2 regions of the Metabacillus sp. 22489 genome follow, and region 2 is predicted to be linked to the other one. Evidence: riboswitches for the same ligand, from Rfam matches in the RefSeq annotation. Region 2 holds a riboswitch; the other holds the start of a gene.

Region 1 (15,470 bases), on a different contig from region 2:
TTACTTTTCATAATGGTGGAAATCCCCATCGTTATTGCTTTTGTTGGCACCTCTTCAATCGTCTTAAAAAATCTTGCGTTTGCCTGAATAGTTGAAGGTGCTAACGTAACGACATGGGTTTTCGAGCTAAAAGACGTACCTGGTTCATTAAAACCAATATGACCATTTTGACCAATTCCTAATATTTGTAAATCGATCCCGTTTTCATTAATTAATTGTTCATATCTGTTACATTCCGCTTGACTATCAGTCGTATTACCAAGAGGAATATGTGTTTTCCTTTTATCAATATTAATATGATTGAACAAATGATTATCCATATAATAGCGATAACTATTTGGGTTTTCTCCAGAAAGTCCAATATATTCATCTAAGTTAAAAGTAGTTACATGCTCATAGGAGGTTCCGTTTTGCTTGTGATCCACGATTAAATTTTTATACATTTCACTTGGAGTTCCACCTGTAGCAAGTCCTAAATGAATAGCAGGATTATTAGTAACCTTTTTCATAATATATTCTGCTGCTACTTGGCTCATTTGTTGATAGTCATTAACCTCAATGATTTTCATCCTTCGTTTCCTCCCTTTTTATAGGCAAGCTTTCCTCGACAAAATGTCATTTGAACGTCATAATGTTCATCTAAAATGATAATATCCGCATCTTTTCCTACAGCAATACTGCCTTTTCGTTCAAAAATATTTAGTTGCTTTGCAGGGTTTTCCGAAGCCATTTTTACCGCTTCCTTCAACGAGCATCCAGTATAATGGATGATATTTTTGACTGCGTGGCCTAGCTTTAAAACACTTCCTGCGAGAGTTCCGTCGGAAAGTACCGCTGTTCCGTCTTCTACATTAACTTCCTGACCTCCAAGATCATACGTACCATTTTTCAAACATTTTGCCCGCATCGAATCAGTTATTAAAATTAATCCATCGCTTTTCTTTTGCTTATAAGCTAAATGAACCATCTCAGGTCTTACATGAATTCCATCGACAATCATTTCAGCCTTTAATTCATCATGTAATAACGTAGCTCCAACAACACCTGGTTCACGGTGGTGTAACCCTCTCATCTGATTAAATAAATGTGTGACATGACTTGCTCCTGCTTTCATAGCATCTGTAACGATCTCATAGGTTGCATCAGAATGACCAATTGATGAAACGATTCCTTGCTCATTCAAATATCGGATCATGTCAAGTCCGTTTGGCAGTTCAGGCGCAAGTGTAACTAGTTTAATCATTCCATTTGATAAGGTTTGCCACCTTTTAAATAGCGCAAGATCTGGCTCAATAATATGCTGCAGTGGCTGTGCCCCTGCTCTTTCCCGATTAACAAATGGACCTTCAAGGTGGATCCCAAGTATTTCTGCTATCCCCTGTGATGGTTGAAGATGAATGTATTCTCCTGCATTGATAATGGCATTTTCAATTTGTTCCACATCTTGAGTTATAGTAGTAGCTAGGAAGCTTGTTGTTCCCTCTTTTGGAAGTGCGTTAGCCATCGTTTTCAGTGCTGCTTCTGTAGCATCCATCGTATCAGCACCATCTGCTCCATGGATATGAACATCAATAAAGCCTGGGACAGCTGCATAAGACGAAGGAACATCTACAACATTAAAATCTTCTCCATGAATAAGTTGCTCTAACGGTCCGAATTCTACTATTTTATTGTTTTTTATTTTTATAAACCCTTTTTTAATGAATTCGTTTTCAGAATAAATTTGAACGCCCTTTAGCAAAATAAGATTATCATCAGCCATTTTCAGATACTTCCTTTCAGTTGATACCTTAAGTTTAGCATCACCAAAGTATAGTTGTCTATACCAATTTTACGTTGAAACCCTTTACAACTTTATTGATTGATTTACTGGGATTATCGACATTATTCTTTTTCGAACTTGAAAAAAATGTTAGAAAATAAAAAAATAATTGGTATAGACATCTATATTTGAAAATGATATAGTTACATTCAGAAAAGCGCTTTCTTATTTTACAAAAGGAGAGGATTATTATGTTAGGCTTTCTACAACGAATTGGTAAAGCTTTAATGCTTCCAATTGCAGTGTTGCCTGCAGCAGGTCTATTACTTCGTTTTGGACAACCGGATTTATTAGATATTCCATTTATCGCAAATGCTGGTAATGCTATTTTTGCTAACTTAGCTTTAATTTTTGCTATTGGAGTTGCAATGGGATTTGCAAAAGATAATAATGGAGCTGCTGCCTTATCCGGTGCAATCGGATACTTAGTATTGACTGAAGGAACAAAAGCTCTTGATAAAGACATCAATATGGGGGTTCTTGGAGGTATTATTGCTGGTATTATCGCAGGATTATTATATAACCGATTCCGAGATGTTAAACTGCCTGAGTGGCTAGGATTTTTCAGCGGCAGACGCTTTGTACCAATTATAACCTCTTTAGCTATGGTGATTTTAGCTGGAATTGCTGGTTTTGCGTGGCCACCAATTCAAGATGCAATTAACGGACTTGGTAATTGGATTATCGGATTAGGTGCAATTGGATCAGGTTTATTCGGATTTTTAAACAGATTGCTGATTCCTTTAGGACTTCACCATGTTTTAAATAGCCTGTTCTGGTTTCAATTTGGAGAGTTTGAAGGTCAAGCAGGAGATATTGCCCGTTTCTTTGCAGGTGACCCAACAGCAGGCGGGTACATGACTGGATTTTTCCCAATCATGATGTTCGGGCTTCCGGCAGCTGCTTTTGCAATTATTGCAACTGCAAAACCTGAGAAACGAAAAGCAACCTCAGGAATGTTTATCGGCCTTGCCTTAACTTCTTTCCTTACTGGAATTACTGAACCAATAGAATTTTCATTTATGTTTATTGCACCTCTATTATATGGAGTACATGCCATTTTAACTGGTGTATCAATGTGGGTTACCTCAATACTAGGAATTAGAGATGGATTTACCTTTTCAGCAGGAGCAATTGACTATTTGCTAAACTTTAATATTGCTGAAAAGCCATTATTGTTATTAGTAGTTGGCCTAATTTATGCAGTTATCTATTTTGTTATTTTCTATTTTCTAATAAAAGTGTTTAACCTTAAAACTCCTGGTCGTGAGGATGAGGAGCAAAGCATTGAAGGCGAAACTGCAGCTGACAATGTTGGAAATAATAAATATGAAAAAATGGCCTATCAATTTATTCAAGATATTGGTGGAAGAGAGAATATTTCATCGATTGAAAATTGTACGACACGCCTTCGTTTAGATATTAATGATATGGAAAAAGTGAATGACTCTGCTCTAAAAGCACATGGAGCAAAAGGAGTAATTAAATTAAATAAAAAGAACCTACAAATAGTCGTAGGTACTGAAGTAGAATTCGTTGCAGATGCGATGAAAAAAATAGATCGTTCCTGATAATAAACGCAGCTTGATTGTATGTAATAATAATCAAGCTGCGTTTTAATTTATGTTTATCAATTAAAGATGTTGAAAAATGCTATATTGAATTTAGTATCCTTCTTAATCTCCACCGCCACCACAGTCTCCCCCACCGCTACCAGTATCAAAGGAGCTACAATCATTTGTATTTGAATATGTATCGAAATTATTTCCATGAGAATGAGTGTAAAAACTATCGTGGGAATGACTATTTTTCCTGACATTTATTCCATTTTTACTATTAAAAATTCCTACTAAAAAAATGATGACTATAACTATAATCGCTTCCATGTTATCAACCCTTTCTCACTATTCTTACCCTTTATACGGATAAAAATGGAAAAGGTTTCATCATGAAAAAAAGAGCTACTAAGGTAGCCCTTTTTTGTTGATACTTTATAGCTTTTCTCCGTTTGTTGCAATAACATCCTTATACCAGAAGAATGATTTTTTCTTTTTACGCTCTAACGTACCACTGCCATCATCATGCTTGTCCACATAAATAAAGCCATAGCGTTTTGAGAACTCACCTGAAGATGCACTTACTAAGTCAATACAGCCCCAGCTTGTATAACCCATTAAATCAACACCATCTTCAATTGCTTCACCCATTGCTTTAATATGCTCACGAAGATAATCGATACGGTAGTCATCATTGATTGAACCATCTTCTTCAACCTTATCATAAGCACCTAAGCCGTTTTCAACGACGAAAAGTGGCACTTGGTAACGATCGTATAATTGGTTTAGACTAATACGTAAACCTTCTGGGTCAATTTCCCAGCCCCAATCACTTGCCTTTAAGAACGGATTTTTCACACCGCCAATAAGGTTTCCTTGTGAATTTTCTAAATCTGACTTTTCTTTCTTTTCTGTACGGGACATGTAATAACTAAAGCCGATATAATCGACAGTACCTTCTTTAATCAACTCAAGGTCACCCTCGCGAATATCTAGCTTAATATTATGCTCTTTAAAATAACGATTTATAAACGCAGGATATTCCCCTCTAACTTGTACATCTCCACAGAAATAGTTAAAGAATCGTTCCTCCTGAAGAGCATACATCACATTTTTCGGATTAGAATCATATGAATAAACAGGTGCGTATAAAATCATACAGCCAATTTTCGCATCAGGAATAATTTGATGACAAGCCTTAACAGCAATTGCGCTTGCTACAAATTGATGATGGAATGCCTGGAATGTTGGAGTATAGCGATCCTCTTCCTTTTGAATCGAGAAGCCAAGTCCCATAATTGGCATTACTAAGCCACTATTAATTTCATTGAATGTCATCCAATATTTCACTTTGTCTTTATAACGGTTAAAAATTGCATTTACATATCTTTCAAAAAACGTCACAACTTCACGGCTTCTCCAACCGCCGTATTCCTTCACAAGATTTACCGGCATTTCATAGTGAGAAATCGTCACTACAGGTTCGATTCCATGTTTATGCAGCTCATCAAATACGCGATCATAAAATGCTAGGCCCTCTTCATTTGCCTCTAATTCATCCCCATTTGGGAAAATTCTTGTCCATGCGATCGACATACGGAATACTTTAAAGCCCATTTCAGCAAAAAGCGCAATATCTTCCTTGTAACGATGATAGAAATCAATTCCTTCATGATTTGGGTAATAATACTTTTCCTTATCTATTTCAAAGTTAAAGCCTGGTGTTTGAAGAATACTTAGTCTTTCTTTACCACCTGGAAGAACATCGGCAATATTTAATCCTTTGTTCCCTTCACCAAATCCACCTTCCATTTGATTCGCAGCAGTTGCTCCACCCCATAAAAAATCTTCAGGGAAATGATATGTTTTCATATAATAACCTCCCAATATTTTACTATCATAATAAGTAGCATTTGTTTGTTGGATAAATTTAAAACATCTTCATAATAAAATCATACTGATAGTTGGAAAAATCGTAAACATACGCGAACTAACTAGTTTTTTATAACAAAGGTAGTTATTTGTTTCATTTGTGTAACACAGTGTATCATTGTGATAAACTAAATATGCAAGGTGATTTACAGCAATTGCGTAAGGAGAGTTTAACCTATGTTTTCCAATGAAATCATTGCTTCATTCAATGAGCTAGAAACCTCTTTATATAACTACATTATCCAAAACAGTGAAAAGGTCGCATATATGAGAATTCGCGAGCTAGCAGATGAAACACATGTCTCAACTGCGACGATTTTACGTTTCTGTCGCAAAGTAAATTGCGAAGGATTTACCGAATTTAAAGTTAAGCTTAAAATGCATGTCCAGGAAAATAAAAAGCCAATGATAAAAAGCTCCTCACATTCATTCCTGGAGTTTTTCGAACGGACAATAAATGGGGATATCGAAGCGAAGATGAAAAAAGCTGCAAGCATTGTTACAAAAGCGGATAATGTCATCTTTATCGGTATTGGTAGTTCAGGAATATTAGCTGAATACGGGGCGAGATATTTCTCAAGCTTAGGGAAATTTTCAATGTACATTAAGGACCCACACTTTCCTATACACTCAAAGCTCATGTTTAATAGTGTAACAATTGCATTATCTGTTTCAGGAGAAAACCCATTTACTGTAACACATCTTCATCAGCTGAAACAGGAAGGCAGTAAAATAATAAGCATTACAAATAATAAATTATCTACAATTGCAAAAATATCTGACCTTAACATTCCTTATTATGTAACAGAAGAATATTTAGAAGAGACAAATATCACGACACAGGTACCTGTTGTTTATATATTGGAATCGATTGCGAGAGAAATTTATCGACTCCAGCAAGAAGAAGAGTTATAGAATAAACTCTTTTTCGTATTGCGATCATCTTTAATCATGCCAACATGTCTTTTGAGTAGCAAGATGCGCTAACTTACCTGCATTTTTCCTTTTTATCTTCTTTTAACTCTTTAATGAATAGGACTGTAATTATCATGCAAAATATAAAATTTGCTTCTAACCAGCAAAAAGCTGAAATAAAAAGAAATCTAGAATTCATTAACATAGAAACTGAAAAAATAAAAGAATATGTGAATTTGGAGCTGTTCTCTTTTGAGCAATTAGAAGAAGCCCAAATTGGCTATCTGATTACTCCAGATGGACATTCACTCATATCAGTTGAAGTGGACTCATGGGATACAAATTGGATTGTTATTGGGTATGAAACAATGTGCGGGGATCCTCTTATTATCGAATTAAATGAGAAGGACTACCCTGTATCTACATTAATCCACGGAATTGGCAGCTGGAATGGCGGAAATTTCCTTGCAGATTCACTAGAGAATTTCCTAGCAATTATGAAAGAAATAAATTGTTTCCTTACTGAAAAGCAAGTACGAGAAGGAAATCAAACGATAAAAATGAAAGAATTGATAGCCTTGATAAATGTGATAGTTGAACATAATAGATTTACTGACTTTGATATATGGAAATCTTTGTTGAGTCCGTTATTCATGCTAGCTGAAGAATACGAGAAAGCTTTAGAATCGAATATAGCGGAACTGAAAAAACAAGGGAAGAGAATTTCAGAAATCGCCACCCAACTTAAAATACCGCCTAAAGATGTGTATATGTATATGAAGAAAATTTCACAATAAACGAAAGGTGTAACGCATGGACAATAAGTATTCATGCGTTTTATACCATAAATAGCCTCATTTTCTGCTGCAGTTAGAAACAAAATAAGACAATAATTCTCTATTGACTAGCCACTTCTGAACAATCAATATCCTTCAGATACTAGGAACCAGAATACATAAACAAAATTACGAAGAAATACGAACAATCCTCATCATCATTCTATAAGTTCTGTAATAAAAAGAGAAAACGAGTGAAACGATAAAAGAGAGGAATTTTATGACTGTTAATTAATCGAGGAGAAAAAATGAAGCATTTTTTTAATGATCTTCTTAATAAGCAAGTATTCTTTAAGTATGGTTTTTATTTGTTACTTTTTATGAGCATCGTATTAAATATTTTGATATTGCCAATCATGTCATTTGATAGTGAACTTTATATATTTTTTATATTATCCGTTATTTTTTTAGGGATTGGCTATTACGAAAAACCAATTTGGGTTTTATTATTAGGGACAGCAATTGTTGTTACGGTTCGTTTTTTCCTCATCGCAGAACCATTCTCAGGTCCTATTACTTATATCATTCATTTAATAACATATTTTTTAATCACCTTTATTTCAACAGGGTTAATGAGAAATTATCAGCGGATAAAAAGCGGAAACATTGAATTGGTAACTGCGCTGGCTAATGCGCTTGATTCACGGGACTCCTTAACCGCCAATCATTCCCAGAATGTTGCGCGTCTCTCTCTTGAAATCGCAAAGGAAATGAACCTACCGAGACATCTATATGACGTCATACTCGAGGGTGGGCTGCTACACGATATAGGAAAAATTGGAGTTCCTGAGCATATTTTAATAAAGCAGGGGAAATTAACTGACGAAGAATATACTTTAATTAAAGAACACCCGGTAATTGGCTATAACATTATTAAGCATATTTCGAATTTTGATAAAAATGGCATATTAAATATTGTGTTATATCATCACGAAAGGTATGACGGGAAAGGATATCCAAAAGGGTTAAAGGGTGAGGACATTCCTTTAGTTGCAAGAATCGTTGCCCTTGCTGATACATTTGATGCGATGACATCAAAGCGAGTGTATAGGGATAAGCTTGATTTAGACTATGCAGTTCAGGAAATTCATAAACATCGAGGTACACAATTTGACCCAAACGTTGTTGATGCATTTCTTAAATTATATAAGCGAAAAATGAATGGATTAGACCTAAAGTAAACTCATACACCTTACCTTTAGGTCTAGCATTTCATTCATCTGACAAACTTTATCATACAATTCGTAAAATTAGTATGGTGATAAGCAAAATCAATTCCTTTCTTTTCCCTTAATGATTTTGAAACATACTTTGTTTGATAAGTAATAAAAAATTCATCAGTAAAAGGATAGGGTTTTATCTTTATTTCAGATTGATTTTTCCATTCGGCAACAAATTTTTCACCATTAATGCTTGGGTTAAATCCATCGACAAACCATGGGTATTCATCAGATTTGGTGGCACCGGGTTCATTTAGACATATGTAAAGAGATAAAGCATCCGCTAACTGTAATAATTGAAAGTGACGATTAACTGCTTCCTTATTGGGATAATTTAATTGCTTGTTTAATCTCTCCTGTCTATTTCTCTCATGCTCGATAAACTGTATGCATTCCTGTTGACGAGAATCACGAATATCAACAAAGGAGGAAAAATGAATACTACACAGTAAACCGGCATATTGGTTGATCATCTCCACCTCATCAATCCCTTTTGTATACATTACAAGCTTAGGTGATAAAGGGTAATCCATAAACGAATATGGGACATGCTTCTGATCATTCCATATCGGTGTTTGATCTAGACAAATCCATGCTCGATCATGCTCTCTTATAGCAATATAGGCCTCATCCCGATAATCGTTACTTAAAAATAAATCTTCAGAAAAGTGTCTTGCAATTTCCTCTGACATCAATGCATGATCATGCTGGGCTGTCATATGAAAAGAGCTTATTGTTTCACGGACAATCATGATATCACCTCCAATGTTCACACTCTTAAAAAATAATTTTCGCTATATAGGTAGCTGCGCAAAAAGCAGAAGTGGCCAGCACGATAATTCCGATCGTTCTTTCCTTATTTTTTAATAATCGTATTCCTAAAATTACTAATAAAAGTGTAGATGCTATTTGGTTTAACGGAATTAAATACTTATCATACGCTTGATTAAATAACGAAAATAACGAAACAGCTAATATAAAGGTAGCAAAAACAATTAAGAAATATTTCACTTTATCCTCCTGTTCTACAAATCTATATTGTAATATTCTCCAATAACCAAAATATACCTTTTTAAAATAAAAAGCCTTGCCTCTAAAAAAGAAGCAAAGCAACCATTATTAAATTTCTAGTGAGCATGCCCCTGAATCATAGCTTTCCGCAATAACAAAACGATGTTCATCTGTATAATCAATATAAATATCGTCTTGTAAATACCGCTTTGTGAAATGATCGATACGAATTTTAATGCCTGCTACCTCAAACAATAAGTCATTTCTTCTCGCCTCATCAAAAATGAGGGAAAATTTCACTGATAATCCACAGCCTCCACCCATCGTTGCATCAATACGTGGGAATTTCCCCTTTTCTAGTTCTACAGATTTTAATCGTTCCACTGCTTCTTTACTAAATGTTATGAACAATCTATACCACCTACTTTCACTGATAAAGGTTGTTCAATGTCCTTTTTATAACGGACAATCGGCTTCCTGGCAGCTTGAACCTCATCTAAGCGACCGATCGAGGTAGTATTAGGGGCATTTAAAACAATGTCCGGATTTTCTTCTACTTCTTTCGCAATTTGAATCATTGCTTCGGCAAAAGCATCTAACGTTTCCTTCGATTCTGTTTCTGTCGGCTCAATCATCAAACATTCCTCTACATTTAGAGGAAAATAGATCGTTGGTGGGTGGTATCCAAAATCAAGCAGTCGTTTCGCCATATCTAACGTCCTTACGCCAAGCTTCTTCTGCTTACTTCCTGATAAAACAAATTCATGCTTACATATCTCGGAATATGGCGAATCAAAATATGGTACAAGCTTTTTCTGAAGATAATTAGCATGTAAGACAGCACTTTCAGAAACGTGACGAAGTCCTTCATGTCCCATTGTCCGAATATAAGTGTAAGCACGTACAAGAATACCGAAATTTCCATAATAGCCCTTCACTCTTCCGATTGATAACGGATGATTATCATTCAATGTCAGCTTATCCCCTGCTTTTTCGATTCGTGGCACTGGTAAAAACGGGATCAGCTTCGTTTTCACTCCAACAGGTCCTGCTCCTGGACCACCGCCGCCATGAGGTGTTGTAAAGGTTTTATGAAGATTTAAATGAACGATGTCAAAGCCCATAATCCCTGGTGTTGTTTTTCCTAAAATTGCATTCGCATTTGCGCCATCGTAATAAAGCAGTCCGCCGACATCATGGACAATTGCAGCAATTTCGCGAATTTCTTTTTCAAATAAGCCTAACGTATTAGGATTTGTTAACATTAATGCTGCCGTTTCCCTATCAACATGCTTTTTTAATTCAGTTAAATCAACTAATCCATTTTCATTCGATGGAATTGTGATCGTTTGAAAGCCTGCAACTGTAGCACTTGCGGGGTTTGTTCCATGTGCCGAATCCGGAACAAGGACCTTTGTTCTTTTTTCTCCCTTCTCTGCAAAATAGGCCTTTACCATCATTAACCCAGTCCATTCCCCTTGTGCACCTGCAGAAGGCTGTAATGTTACAGCATCCATTCCTGTAATAACAGCTAAATCCTCCTGTAATTCATACATAAGCTCTAGAGCACCTTGAACAGTTTCTTCAGATTGGTATGGATGAATTCGCGAGAAGCCCTCGAGTCTTGCGATATCCTCATTTATTTTAGGATTGTATTTCATCGTACATGACCCAAGTGGATAAAAGCCTGTATCAATCCCGTGGTTTTTTCGCGAAAGAGCAGTATAATGGCGAACAAGCTGAAGCTCTGACACTTGAGGAAGCTCAGCAGGTATGTCTCGTATCAAATGCTTTGGCAGCTTTTCTTCTAAAGCTACCTTAGGAACATCTCCTTCTGGCAGACTTGCACCAACACGACCTTGGCGACTTATTTCGAAAATAAGACTGTTGTAATCAACCATGTGCAATTGCCTCCAATGCATTGATAAATTGATCGATTTCTTCCTTTGTTCTTTGTTCAGTTACAGCGATTAACATTTGATTACTTCCTAAATCATATCCACCAATGAAACCTTTCTTAAGAAGTTTTGAGTTAATCTCCTTAATTGACAATGGAAGCTCTACAACAAATTCATTAAAGAATGGTGCTTGATTCTTTATGTGAAAACCTTTTTCAATGAGCTGTTTTGCCATGTAATCCGCCTTTTCGAAGTTTAACTGTGCCATTTGGCGAATCCCGTACTTTCCAAGTGCACTCATACAAATAGCAGAAGCAAGAGCGTTTAATGCTTGATTTGAACAAATATTTGATGAGGCTTTGTCACGACGTATATGCTGTTCCCGTGCCTGTAGCGTTAGGACAAATCCTCGTTTTCCCTTATCATCGACGGTTTGCCCGACAATTCTTCCTGGGATTTTCCGCATTAACTTTTTCGTTACAGCAAAATAGCCACAATGTGGGCCACCAAAGGACATCGAAATCCCTAACGGCTGCATATCTCCAACAACAATATCTGCTCCAAGCTTCCCTGGTGCTTGTAAAACCGCCAATGCTAAAGGATTCGCACTAACGATGAAAAGCGCTCCATTCTCCTCTGCGATTTTCTTCACTTTTGTTAAATCCTCAATTGAACCAAAAAAGTTCGGATATTGAATCATAATCGCAGCTGTATTCGAATCGGCTAGATTCGTTAAATTCTCTAAATCCGTTACATCGTTGTTTAGCTTCACTTCCTCAACAAGATATTCTTGTCCTGCTGCAACTGTTTTTACTATTGAAAGAGATTCTGGGTGAACTGCCTTTGAAACAAGAACCTTTTGCCGCTTTGTTGTAGCAACGGCAAGTGATGCAGCTTCAGCAAGAGAGGTAAATCCATCATACATAGAGGAATTGGCAACATCCATACCTGTTAATTCACAAACCATTGTTTGAAATTCAAATATCGCCTGTAGCTCCCCCTGGCTAATTTCTGGCTGGTATGGAGTATAGGCTGTATAAAATTCGGAGCGGGAAATCAGATGGTTCACAACACTTGGAATATAATGATCATACGTTCCTGCACCAAGAAAAATCGGATAATGATTTGCATGTTTGTTTTTAGCTGCAAGCTGATACATTTTCTTAGCAAGCTGTGGTTCAGGGATAGCATTCGGAATAGCCAACGGTTCATTTAAACGGATTTCAGGTGGGATATCAGCAAATAAATCATCAATCGTTTGAACATTTAAAAACGCAAGCATTTCTTCTTGATCCTGCTTCGTATCAGGAAGATATCGGTACGTATTTCCCATATATTCTCTCTCCTTCAAACGTTTCTCTTTTTATAAAAAGGGGTTTTCACAACAATTGCATCGAGGAATTTGTTGCGAATTTGTACTTTAAGCTTTGTCCCCACTTCTGCATATTCAGATGGTATAAGGGCTAAACCAAGATTTTTCTTTAGCGTTGGTGAAAATGTCCCTGATGTGATAAATCCAATTTCCCCATCTTCTGAATACACTTTATATCCATGACGAGGAATTGCTCTTTCAGTCACTTCTATCCCGACCAATTTTCGTTTTCCCTTTTTAATCAAAAGTGGTTCTTTACCAATGAATGGGCAATTTTTATTCAGTTTAACTGCAAAGCCAATTCCTGCTTCAAGAGGAGTAATTTCATTTGACAGCTCCCTTCCATATAACGGAAGACATGCCTCAAAGCGAAGCGTATCACGTGCTCCAAGTCCACATGGCTTCAACCCTTCCTCCTTACCAACTGCTAGAAGCTTCTCCCAAAGAGCTTTCGCCTTGTTCGCACCTAAATAAAGTTCAAAGCCATCCTCACCTGTATAGCCGGTACGGGAAATGAGAACATCTGAAATACCTGCGATGGTGACAGATTGTGCGAAGCGAAAAGGTGCAAGCTTTATTAAATCCAACTCAGTTACCTTTTGTAAAATCCCTATTGCTTTAGGTCCTTGTATCGCAAGCAACGCAACCTCATCAGAAATATTTTGCAGTGTAATATCACCGCTTGCATGCTCCTTAAGCCATGTATAGTCCTTTTCGAGATTAGCTGCGTTAACGACGAGCAAATATTTTTGATTGGCTAACCTATATACTAATAAGTCATCAATCGTTCCACCGTCGTGATCGCACATTGCGGTATATTGAGCTTGATTAATTTGAAGCTTTGTTACATCATTTGTGACCAAACGATTCAAAAAGCTTTCAGCATCCTTTCCTTCGATAAGAATTTCCCCCATATGTGAAACATCAAATAAGCCTGCTTCATTTCGAACTGCTTCATGTTCAGCTAATATACTAGAAAACTGTACTGGTAATGCCCAGCCACCAAAATCTATAACCTTTGTTTTTTCACCATATTGTTTATAAAAATCATAAAGTGGTGTTCGTTTCAATGCTCGCTCTTTCATCTTCCATCCACCTCCTACTATTATCTAGCCATACAAAAAAGGACAGAAAAAGGTAGTAATCGCTACCTTCTCTGTCCTTTTACCTGAAAGTTTGCCCTGTTTGAACAACAGGTCCCCTTTGGTGGCATGTCAACCTCATCATGCTCTCTCCAGAGCTACGTCCAATTATGGTTCTTTTACCTGAGAGATTTGCTCATAAGGCTGTTTTTATGAGCTTGCTCCTTCGGCGGCATTTATTATGCTCTCTCCCATAATCATCATCCGCTTCATATTTATTAAGTTTAAAGTATAAGACTCCGCTTTCCTATACAATGAATCTGTTAGATTATGCTACACATTATTTTTCAGTTCTCTTTCCATTATTCTATTCAGGTCACTTACAATACATGATTTTTCTTTAAAATGTCATGTTACATTTTTCAGGTTGAGCATATATTTCCCATGAAATTTTCTGCGAGTAGCCTCGTCAACGATATTATTGTTCTTCTTTTGCCCTATCTAACACATGTTGAATAAATGGTGCTTTTGCCTCTGTATATGCGACTCGATTAAATCGATATTTATTAGCTAAAGCTCTCTTAATCCTTTCATATTCCTTCCGGACATTTGAATGCTTTCTCAAATAATCGCGAAACAATAGCTGCTCATGCCATGATTCACTATCCATCTGGTAAACATGTAAATGATGGGTCCCTGCCCTCCATTGTCCTTTACGAAAAAAACGTCTATGAGGGAAATTGTTATGCTCGACAAATTCATATTGTAATTTCTTTAGTGGCTCGATCATATAAGCAGTATTATCAAGATGATTTACAGCAACTGCAATATCTAAGACAGGTTTAGCTGCTAAGCCAATAATTGAAGTACTTCCTATATGCTCGATATCAACGATGGCATTTGCGAGGATACTTTGGATGTTTTGTTTTTCCTGTTCAAATTGAATCGCCCAATTTGGGTCGTAGTCTTTAATGATTACTTGCTCCATAGCTTAGCTCCTTCTTAGCTATATAAAGAATTTTTAGATGAATGAAAATGCTTATTAATTTTTCACTTACTCATTACCTATTATCCATTTTTTATTTTTAAGTAACTTTTTTTTGCTAAATTTCTTATATTGTGCATAAATGAAATTTGGAATAAAATAAGTTATTCATTTATTAACCTTTTTTCCAACACTATTTTCCGTAGTCCCTTTTTATCAATATATGTATCAATTACATCAAAGCCATTTTTAATATTCAATATTAGCATGCTTCTCCATTTATTCATTGTCTTCGTTTGAACATAAGTGTAGCCATTTTCTTTAATCCATTGATGCTGCATTTCCATTAATCTTGTGCCAATTCCATGTTTTTGGTACTTAGGAGCTACTCCACCTAACCAGCTATAAAAAGTATCAGCTTTTAGCTCATAGCCAATTTTATATCCGATAATTTCTTCATCAATTTGTGCAACAATGACTAATAACTTTGACTTATCTTCCATTTTCTTTTGTAAATCATCTGATGAGCCAAAGATAACTTTATGTAATCGCAACAACTTCGTTAACCTTAGCGAATCTGGTATCCCGTTATAAATAATATAGTCAATTTTCATATTGTACTTGCCCTTCCAAGTAAAATTAATCAAAAAACTCCATATGTGGCATTTCCTGCTTATAATAAGCTAATCTATCTTGTAATGTGCCTGTATGAAATTCAAATTTATGACCATCAGGATCCGTAAAGTAAATTGACTTTTTATCTCTTTCATCTCTTGAACGTCCTGATAAAATGTTTACATGCAAGTCTTTTAATCTCTTAGCAACTTCCTCAAAATCTGCT
Region 2 (15,470 bases):
TCAATGGAAACCTACGTCATTTGATGATATTATTGCAAATCCTGAAAGATTGTATGGAAGTACTAAAAGTGAAATTAAGTCAACTTTAGGTCCAAATTGGGTAGAAGGAATTTACGGAAGAAACGGTTCTGGTTGGAAGTTTACTAATCCAGATGGAAGTGTGTTCTATCATGGTGGTGGAGGAGTCCATAAAGGTTCATACTATGGATTTTCAAATGGGAAAACTAAAAAAGTAAAGGTATATAAAATCGAGGATGGTTACGTTCCTACTGTTGATGATAAAGGTACTGCAATACAAATTGATTGAAGAAGGGGAGTAAATTGTGATAACAATTGGAGAATCATTTGAACTATTTTTAGAGACCTTAAAACATTCGAACTCTAATGTTTTAACATTATCAGATGAGTTAATTGAGTATTATCTTCTTGAAGAGTTTGCAATGGAAGCGCCAGCTTATTTAAGTGAATTTACCCTTGACAGACTAAGGAGTGAAGGAATTATAGACGAGGAAATTTTAGGGAAAAGTAAAAAATTACAAAGTGTATACTTTTTAATAGACCAAATGAAAGTATGGAACAGTCTTTCTATAAAAAAAAGTTCAGAGTGGAAAGAGATTTTTTCTCTCTCCGATCAAATTTGTGAGTTGATTCATAAAAAATGGACAGATGAAGAAATAGAATATTTAAAAACATTATAAAATAATGAATAAGTCTGAAAAGCAAGTTTACGATTACTAAAGGAAATCTCAAAAGTTATGATAACGTTGGGGTTTTTAGGTTTTTGATATCGAGGGTCGCTTATATAGTAAAAACTTTTATTGACTGTATGATCTGAGCCTATAAAGTAGATATATAATTTTTCAGCGATGAGATGACTCTGATAAATTGATAGTACATTGGAAAAATCCCAAACAAAATTAGGTAGTTGAAAGTTCAATTCAATCGAACTTCCAACTACCTTTTTTCTTTATAATAATGATATTAATTATATGTAGGAAGTATTTGATTATTTTTACACTAAGATTCTTTTAAGTAATATCTATTTTTATAGCAATTTTATAAAGTTCTAAAAAAGTAGAGATTTGATGCTTGAACCGATAATTATTTTTTTGAACATTATATTAAAATTTGTTCTGAATGTTATTGATGGATGGACTGTATTCCATCGGATAATTGGGGGTAGTTATATTGGAATTACAAGATGAGATTTATATTAATAACAGGTTTATGTTCTAAAGGTGATGAATTTGTTGAACTATCTGATTATGAGAATGCAATAAAAATATACTTGAAAGCTTTAGATTTAGTTCCGGAACCTAAAAAAAATTGGGCATCGAGTACATGGATTTATACAGCATTAGGTGATACGTGTTATATGAATAAAGATTTTAATGCTGCTAAAGAGTTTTTATTTAATGCAATAAATTGTCCTGATGGGATAGAAAACCCGTTTATTATGTTGCGTCTCGGTGAAAGTTTATATGAATTAAGAGATGCTATGAGAGCTAAAGAGTATTTGTTAAGGGCATATATTCTTGAAGGGTATTCGATTTTTGATAGTGAAGATGTTAAATATTTTGAGGTGATTAAAGATGAGATTTAGGAGGTAGCTTATAATGGCTTATGTAACAGGTGAAAAAGGTGCCTATATACAAGAGTTAATGGATAAAAGTAATGAAGAGTTTGATAAAGGGAATTTAGAAGAGTCTGTTCTTTTACTGGAGCAAGCATGGGGAGAACTTCCAAATGATAAAGTGATTTATGACGAGAGCTTTTTGATATTAGATATTTCAATTTATTAAATGATGTTGAACGGATGAAAAAATGGGTAGATAAAATATTTGTTGCAGATCCTGAAAGAGGAGATACTGGAACGAGAATTATGGGCTGGTAAAGTAGCTTATGAATTAGGAGATTTATCTAAAGCTAGAGATTATTTGGATACTGCTAATAAGAAATCAAGAGGTAGATGCTTTAGTGCAAAAATAGAAAGTATCTAAAATTTTTTAAAGGATAAATAATAACCCAATAATTTACGATTATAAGGTTATAAATAAATTTTCATGGATAAAAATGCTCTTTACTGACTTGTATTATCGCCAAATGCTTATCAAGAGTACTCAAATACTTTTGAGCGTTTTTTGGTTTGGGTTATGAAAATTAAATTAGAAGTTTGTTACATGAGGATACTATTGATGCAGGAATAGTTTTTACTGATGATGATGAATAATTATGAAAGAATTAGTATGCAACGCATTCCCAGATGATTTTCCAAGTGATGAAGTTACATTTGATTCTGTAATTGTTGAGTAGTTATTAGTCCTTGATTGGCTTAATGCCTTTCAAGGTTTTTTACTTAGGTTTAGATTAAATCGGCTAATATTTGCGTGAGACAATACGAAAATGATTTGTTTGAGATTTGAGAGCTCATGATGGTTGTAGACAGACTTGAAAATACTATAAAGAAGCAACGAGAATGCTAAGTTAGCATGCGAGATGGAATGATTGTCATTGTATTATAAAATTGTTGCTTGAAAAAGTTGTACAACTCTTAAATCTTAAACTGTATACCATGCTAAATAAATCACATTTAATTTTTATTAAATACCATGCTAAATAAATCACATTTAATTTTTATTAAATACCATGTATAATAATTCATATAAACGGACGTAAGAAGTAATCTTATAAGTTGAAAGAAGTGTTTAAGTGAGTTTATATTTTGCTTATGTAATGGTAGGTCTGGCTATTGCAATGCCAATCGGAGCCATTACAATTGAGATGACGAAACAAGGTTTGAAAAATGGTTTTATGCATGGGTGGGCAGTAGGGTTTGGTGGAATGACAATCGATTTGATTCTAATCTTTGCCCTGTATTTTGGTTTAGCCAATATATTGGCAATTCCCTATATACAAATGCCATTATGGATTGTCGGAGCTATCTTTTTATTTTTTCTTGCCTATGATTCTATAAAAAATGCGGATAAGGATATTGCGATAGCAGGAGAAAGAGTCAATAAATCACTTTTTAAAACATATCGTAATGGCTTGCTTGTCGCTGTTTCTCCGGGAAATTTAGTTTTTTGGATTTCCGTGTTTGGAACGGTTTTATCAAATTCATATGCAGGCAGCGAATCTAGCAGTTTCATCATTGTCGCAATGGGGATTATTACTGGTATTTTATTACATGATATTGGTTTGTTAACAATCGTTTCCATCACGAGAAAAATCATGAACCGTCATATGATCAAAATGACATCTATCCTTGCTGGAATCTTATTATTTGGATTCGGGTTCTACTTTTTATATGAATTTTACATAGGGATTCAAGCATTTTTGTGATTTACCTAAAGAAAAAATAAGTGGTGCAGTTCCATTCTAATAGGAGAAAAGTAAATACATATTTTCTATAAAAAGACAAAAGACAGGTGTTAAGGCATCTGTCTTTTGTCTTTTATATTGTTCAACAAAAATGCGTGCAACACATTCCGCATTCCAAAGGTATTACATTGAGTAAGGGGATAAATGACATTTTTTTACAATCATGATATTAATTATATGTAGGTAACAGTTTACGACTGTCGAAATTCAATGTGTAAAACGAAAGCAGGTTTGTTCAACAAAAGGTCCCAGAAAATCAAACTAAAATCAAGAAATTAATGATTTGTACTACAAACTAATTCCCAAAGTGGAGGACTATTATGCAAATAAAAACCGTTAATCAGAATAATATTGAAATTGCTGTTATAAGCAGTAGTGAGATACTAATAAAAGATGTTCAGTCGGCATTGGATTTTATGGCGACAGTAGCGTATGAAACTGGCTGTAACCGAATCATTTTGAATAAATCGGCAATAAGTGAGGATTTTTTCCAGTTGAGCACGAAGCTTGCAGGGGAAATCTTACAAAAGTTTATCAACACTAAACCTAATTTTTCAATTGCCTGCTTTTCATCTGGATAGAAAAATATATCGTTTCCATTATTACTCTCATAGCTACCTTTCATTTCTCGAACCAAGTCAATTACCGTTATATAAATATTAGAGAAAATGAAAGGAAACTCTATTTAAAGAGCCTCCACTATTCTTGTTCAACTAACACTCCATTAACTAAGTACAATTCTAGATATATATAATTATGTTCTTTAGAAAGGGTGGGATCTAAATAAATGGGAAAAGGAAGAGCATGAGTGAACGATGAAAAAATAGTTTTATGTATCCCTGGATTATGGAAGGATAGAAGTGAATTAATTGAAGCGGTCGCTAGAAAAAGTGATGGGTTTATATTGGCAGGAAATTACATAAGCAAGCTTAAGGAAGATACAGATAGTTTTTTTGAAGTGGAGCTGGATGGTTATAATGAACAATTAGCAGAAGCTTTCGAAATAGCAGGAAACGGAACTTTTTCAAAAAAGGAACTTAGTACATTAAAGAAACATTCCTTAACGATATACTTAATTGGAGAAGGCGGTTCGTTTCACCAGATAACAAAAATTGTAGAAGTTGCCTATGCTCTATTAAAGGCTGGTGGACTTGGTGTTAAGGTTGAATCTTCAGGAGTGGCTAATACGATAGAAAAATGGTCTAAAGTAAATAATGCAAACGACATGGTGGAATTATTCGAGTGCTTTGTAAGTGTAGTTGAAGATACAGATTTTTATTACTCATGTGGTATGCACTGTTTCGGGCTACCGGATGTTATTGCTTTTAAAAATCAAGTATCTCCATCCTATGCACAGGAACTAATGCAGATTTTTTGTTTGTATAGTCTTATAGAAAATCCAAATTTAATAGATGGTTCAACATTCAGCATTGATGAGAACAGCCCAAGTTTTATTTTGCGACAAACATCATGTAGACATTTCCCAGAGGACGACTTATTCCATAATAAGTATGGCATTTGGGCTTTGGTGAAAAAAGACTAATAGTTTATTATTTTCCATTGAGGAGCTAAAACTCAATAATGATGCTCCATTATTAAGAAATCCAGAATATGAAGGGACAGTCCCCATTTTGGAAGTGGGACTTGGAAGTGGGGACTGTCCCTGATTTTCTTATTTTATTAAATTCTCTCCCATCATTTCTCCAATCACCTGATCAACACAAGCTTCAATCGCCTCCACCTGTGTTTTCATGTGCTGTACCGTATCACCAATGGTTTCCCCGTGAATCGGAATAGCCAAAACAAGTAATTTGCTATTTTTCCGTTTAACAGAGATTCCTTTCTTTTTAGCAAGCTCATACAGCCTCTCACCAAATTCAGTCTTATTATCTAAAAACCTCTGATATTCAGAGTGGTTTTGGATTTTTTTATGCGGTACGTAAGGGTATGTTTCAAAACGAATTCCGATTTCGTTTACGCTATTATTTCGGTTGTCTAGCATATTGATATAGGTGTCGATATGGACATTAAAGGTTTTGGATAGCCCTGCCTCATGGAATGATTCATTGCTTGTCCAATTTGTTTTCGTAATTAAAAACAGGAAGTTATTTCGACCTGCTCCTCCGACTTCACCCCATCTTAAAAGGAGATCCTTATTAGCAGAAAAGGCATCATATAAAATGGCCTGCCAGCATATTTTACGCTGCATTCCGTCCATTTTTAGATTTGTTTCTAAGCTTTCGAGCGGCTTTTCGATTGGACGATAGAAGATTGCTAGCTTCTCTTGAAAATCATTAAATAGTAAACGAAGCTTTTCATCATTTACATGCCAGCTGTCCTTTAAGAAAATTTGATAGTTTAAAAAGATAAATTGAGAGTTTTTTGGTTGGGCTGTTGTATCCAATGCTAAGAAAATAAAATGAAATTCGATTTTCTCTAAGGGCATTTTATATCTTTTGGCAATCCGGGCTCTTGCCTCCGAAGACTCATAACGGTTTGTTTGTTCATGTCCTTCAGCTGCACCCATTTTATTTTCGATTATGATTAGCTTCATTCTATCACCAGAAGAAGCGCGGATAACAATATCAGGAGTTCCGATCGTTTTACCTAGTCCTACACGTGTTTTTACATCAAAGGAAAAACCCTCTTCAAGCTTGATTCCAGCTTCATGTAAGAACCGAGTTGTAAACGGAGGTGAATCCTTGAAACAAGTCACAAGAAAGTCTGAAATCGTATCCTCTCGATAAAAAATATTTAATGCATCAAATGTGTTCATTCATTACTCCCCCTATAAATATGGACGATTCTTCTGTTTCAATTTTTAAAAAATGAAAAAATGTCCCTGTTTTAACGCTCCTTTTTCTTCATTTCTCACTATATAACATATGAGATAACATTTCTATGAAGAAAGGGTAGTGATGAAAATGGCAAAATATCGTATGGTATGGACAAGTTTTTGGGACAATCCGATCGTATTAGAAGAAATGACTCCTGAGGATAAGTATTTCTATCTTTATCTCCTAACAGGTCCACGTACAACACAAACTGGTATTTATCAGATAACGAAAAAACAAATTGCGTTTGAATTAGGATACTCAATTGATAGTGTTCAACTGTTAATGGAACGATTCATTCATCATCACAAGCTCATTCGCTACAATCCTGAAACAAGAGAGCTGGCAATTAAAAACTGGGGCAAAGAAAACCTACATAAATGCGGGAAGGCTGTGATGGAGTGCATCATGAAGGAATTAAAGGATGTTAAGGATACCTCGCTTATTCAATATGTGGCAGAATCAATAGAAAAAGAAGAAGTTCGCCATCTCTATGAATCGTTTTGTGAGCCTGAAGAATCTCATAACGATGAGGACAACCAAAATGAAGAAAATATCTTTGGAGCGTCAGAATGTGAAGAGACTGATGAGGCTTCTTTGCAGCATTTTACGATACGTGGGGAAAAAGAAAAACAAAAAGAAAATAAAAAAGAAAAACAACAAAAAAAAGAAAAACAAAAAGCACCTGCCCCAACTATAGAGGAGGAGCAGGATTTAGATACCACTCCAAGCGTAGTGGTTCAAGGACATACCGAACAAACAGATGATGTGAAGGAAATTATTGAGTTTTGGGACAATAATGGTTTTGGTTTTTCAAACCTAAATGCAAAAGAGCGGTTGTTGTTGTGGTTAACTAATTCTAGCTTTTTACAGCCTAAAAATGTGATTTTAAAGGCGATGGAAATAGCCTGTGCTAATAATAAGCGAAGGCTGAACTATGTTGCTGGGATCCTTAGGAACTGGGAGAATGAGTCGTTGCTGACTGTTGATGAAATTGAAGCATATGATTATCAACAGCATCGTCAAACAAGTGAATCCTTTTCTGCGGGAAGAGATGTTCCAAGTGGATTTGTGCTTGATATTACAGCTGGTGAAGAGGAATAAGTATGCCCTTTTTTCTAAAGTGTGAGGAAAGACTTTTTAAGTTCATCTATAATGCTAGGAATACTAGTGATAAAATAGTCCTATAATTCTGGCAGAATGTATAAATTAAATTTATTTTTATAGAATTAGATTGTTTATGCATTTTGCTTGGAGCCTTGCAAATTCCATAAACAGAAATACGAGGTTTCTTTTGTTGCTTATGAGGGGGAAATAGACATGTTAAATTTAAAAAAAGTACTAGATTCACTGTCAAAAAAGAGGCCAATTTTTCATGCGGAGGCTGATTTTCAGCAATCATTAGCATGGGAAATTCGCGAGCATTATCCAGAGAGTCAAATTCGCCTAGAAACAAAAGTGTTTGGGGCGGACAGAAAGGTGTATTTGGATATTTTATGTGTTTATCAAGGTCGCAAATATGCGATCGAGCTAAAATATAAAACACTTTCCTATAATTGCACAATTAATGATGAGGAATTTGCATTAAATAACCAGGGAGCACAGGATAATGGGAGATATGATGTGTTAAAGGATGTGCAACGGTTAGAGGAAATGATCGCTGCTGGTGTTGCAGATGAAGGGGTTCTCATTTTTCTTACAAACGACAAGTCCTATTATGCAATGCCTACGCAAGAAATTACGACAGTTGATCGGAATTTTCGCATTCATGAGGGAATGACGGTTAACGGTGGTCTGTTTTGGGCTGAGGAGACAGGAAAAGGGACAATGAAGGGCAGGGAAAAACCTATTCATCTTAAAGGAAGGTATGTAATGAACTGGGAGACTTACAGCCTTCTTGACAACAGTAGTAAAGGTGAATTTCGCGGCCTGATGCTTCAGGTATATAAACAGGATTCTCATCATAAGGCAAAGCTTGAGTATCCATCATGGTTTCAATCGTTCTCTACAAAGGGAGAGATCCCGCTCTCTCAAAGAGACTTAATTGAAAAAATAGCAAATCATTTGCATGAGATTGGCTACAATGTTCAAATAAACCGCGAAATTGGTAAGGACAAAATTGATTTATGGGCGGTAAAGGACACGAAAGTGATGGCGATTGAAGTGAGGTATAAAACAGCACTTCTGCAAACAATCTATGGAGATAGCGAAATGCATTTAAAGAAACAAGGTGCACAGGATATTTCCCGGTATGATTACATAAACGACATTGGGAAGTTGGAACGAGTGGTTCAAGGTAGACCAGATGTCAAAGGCTACGCGCTTCTCATCACAAATGACCATTTATACTGGCAGCAACCAAAAAGACAAAATCCCGTCGATGAGGCATTTCATATCCATGATGGACATGTTGTTGCAGGAGTATGCTCTTGGAAGGAAGAAGCATCTCAAGGAACCACTTCAGGACGAGAAGAACCGATATCTCTCACGCATTCCTATAAAATGAACTGGCAGCCATATCTTCAGCTTGGTGAAAAGAAAAATGAGCTATTTCAGGCGTTGTTAGTTGAGGTCAGATAGGAGAGGTAATGTTAATTTTCCAATATGGTGCAAGAGAGCCATTCCCTTCTTCTTGACAAGCGATGTATGTAGGATTAAAATTATAAATTATTTGAAAATAGTTTTACTGCAAATAAAACGAAATAATTACCAGCTATGAATGCTATGGATAAAACTATAGCAGGAGCAGCTTCTGGAGAGACCGCAGTTTTGCGGCGCCGAAGGGTTCACTATCTCAGGCGAAAGGACAGAAGAGTATCGAATTTCTATTTGTTATTTGGCTAAGTTAGCATAACAAATATTATTTAGTATTCTTATGACCAAGAGATTTGGAGGACTTCCGATCTCTTTTTTTGAGGGGTTTTTTGCTCATTTTTTAAGAAATGGGCTTGGCTGGTTTTAAGGAGGAGTTAGATTTGGCACAACAAGAATTAAAGAGGGATTTAGCGAATCGCCATGTGCAGCTCATAGCAATTGGAGGCACGATTGGTACGGGTTTATTCTTAGGTTCGGGTAAGGCGATACAATTAGCTGGACCATCGATTATCTTTGCTTATTTAATCATCGGGATCGCGGTATTTTTCATTATGAGGGCACTAGGAGAGCTTTTGTTGTCTAAAGCTGGCTATCAATCGTTTACAGATATTGCTGAAGACTATCTTGGACCTCGAGCAGCGTTTGTCACAGGGTGGACGTATTGGTTTTGCTGGATCATGATCGCGATGGCAGACATTATTGCCGTTGGTGTGTATGTCCGCTATTGGTTTGATGTTCCCCAATGGATACCTGCAATTATCTGTTTATTGATTTTATTAGGCTTTAATCTTTTAACGGTAAAGCTTTTTGGAGAGTTAGAGTTTTGGTTTGCGCTTATAAAGGTCATCACAATTCTCTTTCTCATTGCTGTTGGTGTTGTTTTACTCGTGATCGGATTTAAGACTGATGCAGGGACAGTGACGATTCAGAACCTTTGGGAGCATGGCGGAATTTTTCCAAATGGTATTTCGGGCTTCTTGCTTTCATTCCAAATGGTGCTGTTTGCCTTTGTTGGTGTGGAGCTAGTCGGTGTAACGGCAGCAGAAACAGCAAATCCAAAGAAAAATATTCCATCAGCAATTAATAAGATTCCTTTACGAATCCTATTTTTCTACATTGGGTCGATCATCATCCTATTATGTATTAACCCATGGACAGAGCTAAATGGAGCAGAAAGCCCGTTTGTAAAAACATTCAGCTTAGTTGGAATCCCAATTGCTGCGGGAATAATTAATTTCGTTGTTTTAACGTCAGCTGCTTCTGCCTGTAACAGCGGATTGTTCTCAACAAGTCGAATTTTATTTAATTTAAGCAAGACAGATCAAGCACCAGAAAATTTTAAAAAGCTTAATAAAAATCATGTTCCTGGTAACGCGTTATTGGTATCAACAATTGTCGTTTCAGTAGGAGCCCTTTTGAGCAAGCTTATTCCAGAGCAAGCCTTTGGAATCGTATCAACGATTAGCGCGATTTGCTTTATTTGGGTGTGGGGTGTTATTCTCATTTGTCATATAAAATATAAGAAAACGAGACCGGAATTACATGCAAAATCAACATTTAAAGCACCTTTTACCCCATTTATAAATTATGCGGTTTTAACGCTATTTGGCGTGATTTTGATTATTATGCTGTTTGCTAGTGAGACACGTCCGGCGTTGCTGCTCACACCTTTGTGGTTTGTTTTGTTGTATGTGATGTATTCATTAAGAAGGAAATCAATGTAAAACGGGTTTGGTTGATAAATAAAAAATAAATAGTAATATTACAATAAGTCCAATTCGCATAGGAATTGGGCTATTTTTTTGTGTGTAAAAATATAAAAGCAATAGTAGATACCTGTTATCAAAAGGTGAAGACTTATTGAAATAAAGCTACCCGTTCGTTGGAGAATAATATAGAGATGAAATTATTTCAGTAATGCTTTTCCTGTTAAAATTTCAAATAGCTCTGCTGAATCTTGCTTTTTTTAATTTCACATAGCCACCGCTATCCGTAACTAACTCTACATTTTCCCCATTTGAACTAATCCATAGTAAATATGAGGCTATATACCTTCACTACCATCGCCGTGATAACCCTTTGTTGAAGTATAGCATCTGTTTGTTTAAGTGAAGAAAATCACAAGGTAATTTATAATATGAAAAACATAATGACATTAATAAATACGATAGTTACAGCAAAACCCAATACAAACTTTTTAAATGTAGCTTGTATACTTCCGTTCTGTACACCTCTAAATACTAAAATGGATATTAATATGATGAGTAATATTATTAGAGTTGTCATTATTTCACCTCAATTCCCAATGGCTTAATACCTCGTACGATTACCTTTTAAAGTTCATTGCATTAATCGGCTTGCTTCATCAGTAAGTCCCATATTGTTCATCGTATCAATTACGATCTTATACAGTTCGTGGTTGTCTTGCAGGATATAATAAAGCTGAAGGTCTCTGAATAAGGCAAGTCTTGAGGCAAATGGTGCTGAATTTATATATTCCTGTAATAGCTTTAAATCAGGGTCTGTGTCTTTATAGAGCGGGAACGGGCTGTGCTTTTCGTGTTGAAGGAGAGGTTCAGTGACGCCCAGTCCATCCATTGTTTGGATGCAAACATTTCTCTGACGTGCCAATCCGACATCCTGAACATAACGATACGGATTATCAATATGAGGTAACTGAAAATTCTCCAGCAAAAACCTTTGGACTCTTTCCCGAACTTGTTTTTCATTTTCAGTTGGTTGATACGGGGAGTTCGCCTCCTCTGTGGTCCATCGCTCTTTCGTTTCTAAATATTTCTCCTCACTTGAAAAATGATTATAGAACAATGCACTGTCAGTCAAATTAACTCTTAAAAATTCACGTAAATTCCTAGCAACGATACGAATTGGAGTGTCAAAATCCATTGGACTTACGCAAACAATAGGTGCAACCTCCAATTCAGTGACAGATCCATAATCAGTCAGAAATCCATAGTGTATACCATTCGCACCAATGTTACCAAATACAATGACATCACTTGGTGTGTTAAAATATCTAAAGTTCTCCAGAGAAAGGTAAAAATCAAGCCCCTTAAAAAAGTCCTCAGTGTCACCAAGATCATTTTGTAGGTCAATTAAACGTTGGAGTGTAGGCGGTACAACGTATTTACCAAAATTACTATCCATTAAATCACAACTCCTTGTACATTTTTTTGAAATATTACCTTGTTAACTAATGCAAATATAATTCCTTCTTCTTCAGAACCTCCCACTTTAGTTCAAAGAAAAGCATTTTAATTTGACCTTAGATGATTTAAGAAGGCAGAAGCCAAAAAAATGAAAGATAAGCCTGTACCTAGAGTATCAGGTTGGATTTTTAATAAAAATGGATTAACAATATGATTTATAATCGTAATGATTATTGCTAGTGTCACCAAGAAAATGTTTGTTCTCTTCAATCTCACTATGTTATTTTCCATCGAAACACCTCCGTTAAATTAGCAAACCTTATTTTTACATAGATTAAAGCTCATTTTTTATTGAACAATTCTGCCATGTTAATAAAGCAAATGGTTTGTATATGACTAAATTCGATTATTTTTCTTAATTGCCTTATATAAATACAAACTCAGCCAGCCACCAACTAAGGCAATTGGTACAGAGAATATTCTGTTCGGATTCCCCTCTTGAAGCCAATCAATGTTAAAAATAGGAACTACATATAAAAGAAATAGCAAAATCACAATCCCTGAAACTGCTCTAATAAGAAAATCTTTCATAAGATTAAATCACCAATCTCTACAATTTTCTTTTATTTTACCAAATTATAGTAATTCCTTGTATAAATATAATTGATTGAAGGTACCTTTAGTATTGTTTTTGAATTAACGCACCTCTTTGGGTAAAAACATAAGATAAATAAATTAAAAAAGTAGGGATACATAATGAAGGGTTTATATTCGATACTATTCCTCTGTTTTTTATTAATTGGAATTGTAAACTACAATGTTGATGCAACTACTTATGATGGAGTCGTAGAACTACCAAAAACAACTAATAATAATACTCAAGTAGATGAAGGTATACCTGTTAAAATTAACCTTACAGTTCGAGTGAAAAAAGGTAATATTTTAGAATTTGATTCCAATGTGTCATTAGTAAAGGAAATCGAAAAATTATCAGGTAGTACTTCACCCTATATAAGGATAACTAACTTAGATAATAATGAAGTTGTTTATTCGGATTTTAACAAAATTAATCAAGCAAATAATCAAGAGATCAAATTAAAACATACTTATCCATCTATTAAATCTATAAAATTAGATGCAGGTAGATATGAAATTTTTTATGAATATCGATTGGAGGTTAAACCAAGTAAAAAGGATGATCCATTTATTATAGAAAAAAGTGGTGGTATTCCTATAAGAGTAAAATAGAAAAGATCATTAGCAAAGATAAGCAGCATAGATACTCTATACAGTATTATTAAAATTGCTATTTTAAGAAGTTCAGTAAAAGCCCATCTCTTCCATATCAAAGGATAGGCTTTAATAATCACTACAACAATTTATTTCACTGTGCATATTCAAGTATTTGCACTTTTATTTGAATAAAATTGTGTCACTACTTGTTGTTGTAGCGCGCCCGTTAGCTTAAAAAATACACTTTTGTAATCTGGGAACCAACTCATGATAATTAATATAAAAATCTTTGATAGAGATGACTGCAAAGTAAGAAGAAACCTCTGAATTAACTAAAAGGCATTCATCATAAATTAAGCTAATACTCAATTCTTTTTTAGGTACGATTTTCTTTTGCGTTAGTGATTTTGCCAATTCTACATAAATCATTTCTACTTTTTCATCAATAGACCTTTCTACGGCAAAATGGCCTACAAAGCTATCCCACCATACTTTGTAGGATTTATAAATTTCATTAAAATTCTTAAAACTATTGGAATTACCCACGAATAAACTTTGGTAAAATAAATCCTTTTCTTCATAAAAGATTTTCTGATCGTTACGATGGTGGTCAGATATTCTTTGTGAAACGTTATCCCATAAATCTTTAAATTCTAATTCAAATTCTTCCTTAAAAACAAATTTAGATGGATAATACGGAAATCTTAATTTTTCTTTATTACAATTTTGATTGATGTAAATATTTTGGAGGTAAATCAAAAAGTTTAAAGTATAAGTTGCATCTGTTCTCATTAATAATGAATTTTCCATTGTACTTCCTCCTAACTGCCTATTGTAATCATTTCAATATGTATTACTAACCCGCACCTCGATATCTACTATTTGTTTTTCGGCTTAATTAAATAAATAAGCCTTAGATAAATAATCTAAGGCAAAAGCACGTACCATCTTTCGTTCACCTTGAAGTGCAGAAATTACCCTTCCTCGTTTTCCAAATAAATAAAACCACCATCAATCAAATTTTGTAAATACTCATCAAAGCTGTCGGCAACCACTTCATATTCATCAGGGTCGTGGATAAAGCGAATGATTTGACCGGATACACCTTTATCGGAAGGGTTGAAATCAATATAGAGTCTTGACGAACCGCCATTGTTCATACAGTCTGAAAAATGAAGATATTTCCCTGGGAGAAGTCCTTCCCGATTTATCTTAAGATCAACAGCTTCCTCGTCATCTTGATAGTCTAAAAGATAGGAGATGTCTTCTTCCTCTTTTGAACTTTCAAGCATTTGCTGTGTAGACAGTAAATAATATGGATATGTATCTTCTTCAACACCTGAGCCTAAAATACAAACGGCAATTTTGTTATCTCCATATTTCCGCCAATATGTACCATCGATATTTTCAAGTAGACAGATAAGTGATTCGGGGCAATTTGGATATTCTGCTCTTAGTGTAGCAATATCCTCTTTAGTAGCACCGCACGCTTTATTTAGTTCCTTGAGTTCATCTGTTGATAATGCTGATCTCAAGCCTTTTAAAAAATCGTTTATTAAATCCATATTTCTTCCTCCAAATAAAAATGTGAAATTTTTATGTTAGGCTATCTGTCTATTAGTACATCTTATTCATAGTTTCAGGCTCTAAAGGTTCACCTGATCTCATCAATAACATAATAGACCATAACAATAAAGCTGATAATAATAGGGCGCTCTGTAAGGAATTTTCAACTTGCTACGAAAGTAGAGTAATAATGATAGATTGGGATAGGAAAATGTTAATCCAATAATTCCAAAACAATTATTGGGTTAAAAATCAGATAAATACCTACGAGTGTTAATGCAAGTATAAAAACGATTATTACTTTACTTTTCATTTCCTTACACCCCATTTTTATTTAATCAACCTATAATCCATTTCAATTCTATTCTACCATAAAAATCCAATATTCTTTCTCTACTATTCTATAATTCGTTCAACACAAAAGGGCATTAATCCTTATTCGATTAATGCCCCATCTTGAAATCTCTTATTAAAAATCCTTGTTATAGCATAGTCATCCCGAAGTGAGTCATGTCTCGAGGTCATGAATCTGAAACAACTGCTTCCTTTTTTCGTTCTTTGACTTTTTGGGTACTAAGGATAAAACTAAGAATTGCTGCAATGCTACAAACATACGGAAGGGAAGGGTATCCCCATTTCGTTATGACATAACCACCAATCATTGAGCCAATCGTAATACCGATATACAAAGCCG

The links. A riboswitch is a leader RNA that binds a small molecule or an ion and turns the genes downstream of it on or off. The one in region 2 is predicted to bind glycine.
Region 1: another riboswitch for glycine. It lies ahead of gcvT (glycine cleavage system aminomethyltransferase GcvT); the one in region 2 lies ahead of ACTJJ9_RS16350 (amino acid permease).

What each region holds. Positions count from the first base shown of each region.
Region 1 is NZ_JBQENT010000052.1:16,918-32,387, reverse strand. It holds gene nagB (glucosamine-6-phosphate deaminase) at 1-569, opposite strand, end outside; gene nagA (N-acetylglucosamine-6-phosphate deacetylase) at 566-1,762, opposite strand; gene nagE (N-acetylglucosamine-specific PTS transporter subunit IIBC) at 2,014-3,393, shown strand; gene ACTJJ9_RS22630 (hypothetical protein) at 3,499-3,708, opposite strand; gene ACTJJ9_RS22625 (glycoside hydrolase family 1 protein) at 3,814-5,250, opposite strand; gene ACTJJ9_RS22620 (MurR/RpiR family transcriptional regulator) at 5,488-6,225, shown strand; gene ACTJJ9_RS22615 (SMI1/KNR4 family protein) at 6,360-7,022, shown strand; gene ACTJJ9_RS22610 (HD-GYP domain-containing protein) at 7,310-8,242, shown strand; gene ACTJJ9_RS22605 (DUF3891 family protein) at 8,278-9,033, opposite strand; gene ACTJJ9_RS22600 (hypothetical protein) at 9,059-9,292, opposite strand; gene ACTJJ9_RS22595 (iron-sulfur cluster biosynthesis family protein) at 9,401-9,703, opposite strand; gene gcvPB (aminomethyl-transferring glycine dehydrogenase subunit GcvPB) at 9,694-11,193, opposite strand; gene gcvPA (aminomethyl-transferring glycine dehydrogenase subunit GcvPA) at 11,186-12,523, opposite strand; gene gcvT (glycine cleavage system aminomethyltransferase GcvT) at 12,538-13,647, opposite strand; glycine riboswitch at 13,717-13,802, opposite strand; glycine riboswitch at 13,806-13,908, opposite strand; gene ACTJJ9_RS22575 (GrpB family protein) at 14,123-14,632, opposite strand; gene ACTJJ9_RS22570 (GNAT family N-acetyltransferase) at 14,794-15,243, opposite strand; gene fosM (FosM family fosfomycin resistance protein) at 15,269-15,470, opposite strand, start outside.
Region 2 is NZ_JBQENT010000029.1:2,474-17,943, reverse strand. It holds gene ACTJJ9_RS16400 (hypothetical protein) at 50-307, shown strand; gene ACTJJ9_RS16395 (hypothetical protein) at 324-698, shown strand; partial or broken gene ACTJJ9_RS16390 (tetratricopeptide repeat protein) at 1,189-1,603, shown strand; partial or broken gene ACTJJ9_RS16385 (hypothetical protein) at 1,617-2,017, shown strand; gene ACTJJ9_RS16380 (LysE family transporter) at 2,710-3,342, shown strand; partial or broken gene ACTJJ9_RS16375 (DUF4180 domain-containing protein) at 3,702-3,941, shown strand; gene ACTJJ9_RS16370 (DUF4261 domain-containing protein) at 4,190-4,924, shown strand; gene ACTJJ9_RS16365 (PD-(D/E)XK nuclease family protein) at 5,054-6,157, opposite strand; gene ACTJJ9_RS16360 (DnaD domain protein) at 6,306-7,319, shown strand; gene ACTJJ9_RS16355 (hypothetical protein) at 7,536-8,795, shown strand; glycine riboswitch at 8,958-9,035, shown strand; gene ACTJJ9_RS16350 (amino acid permease) at 9,191-10,534, shown strand; gene ACTJJ9_RS16345 (hypothetical protein) at 11,151-11,975, opposite strand; gene ACTJJ9_RS16340 (hypothetical protein) at 12,083-12,268, opposite strand; gene ACTJJ9_RS16335 (hypothetical protein) at 12,374-12,568, opposite strand; gene ACTJJ9_RS16330 (hypothetical protein) at 12,734-13,225, shown strand; gene ACTJJ9_RS16325 (hypothetical protein) at 13,442-14,020, opposite strand; gene ACTJJ9_RS16320 (SMI1/KNR4 family protein) at 14,185-14,775, opposite strand; gene ACTJJ9_RS16315 (MFS transporter) at 15,298-15,470, opposite strand, start outside.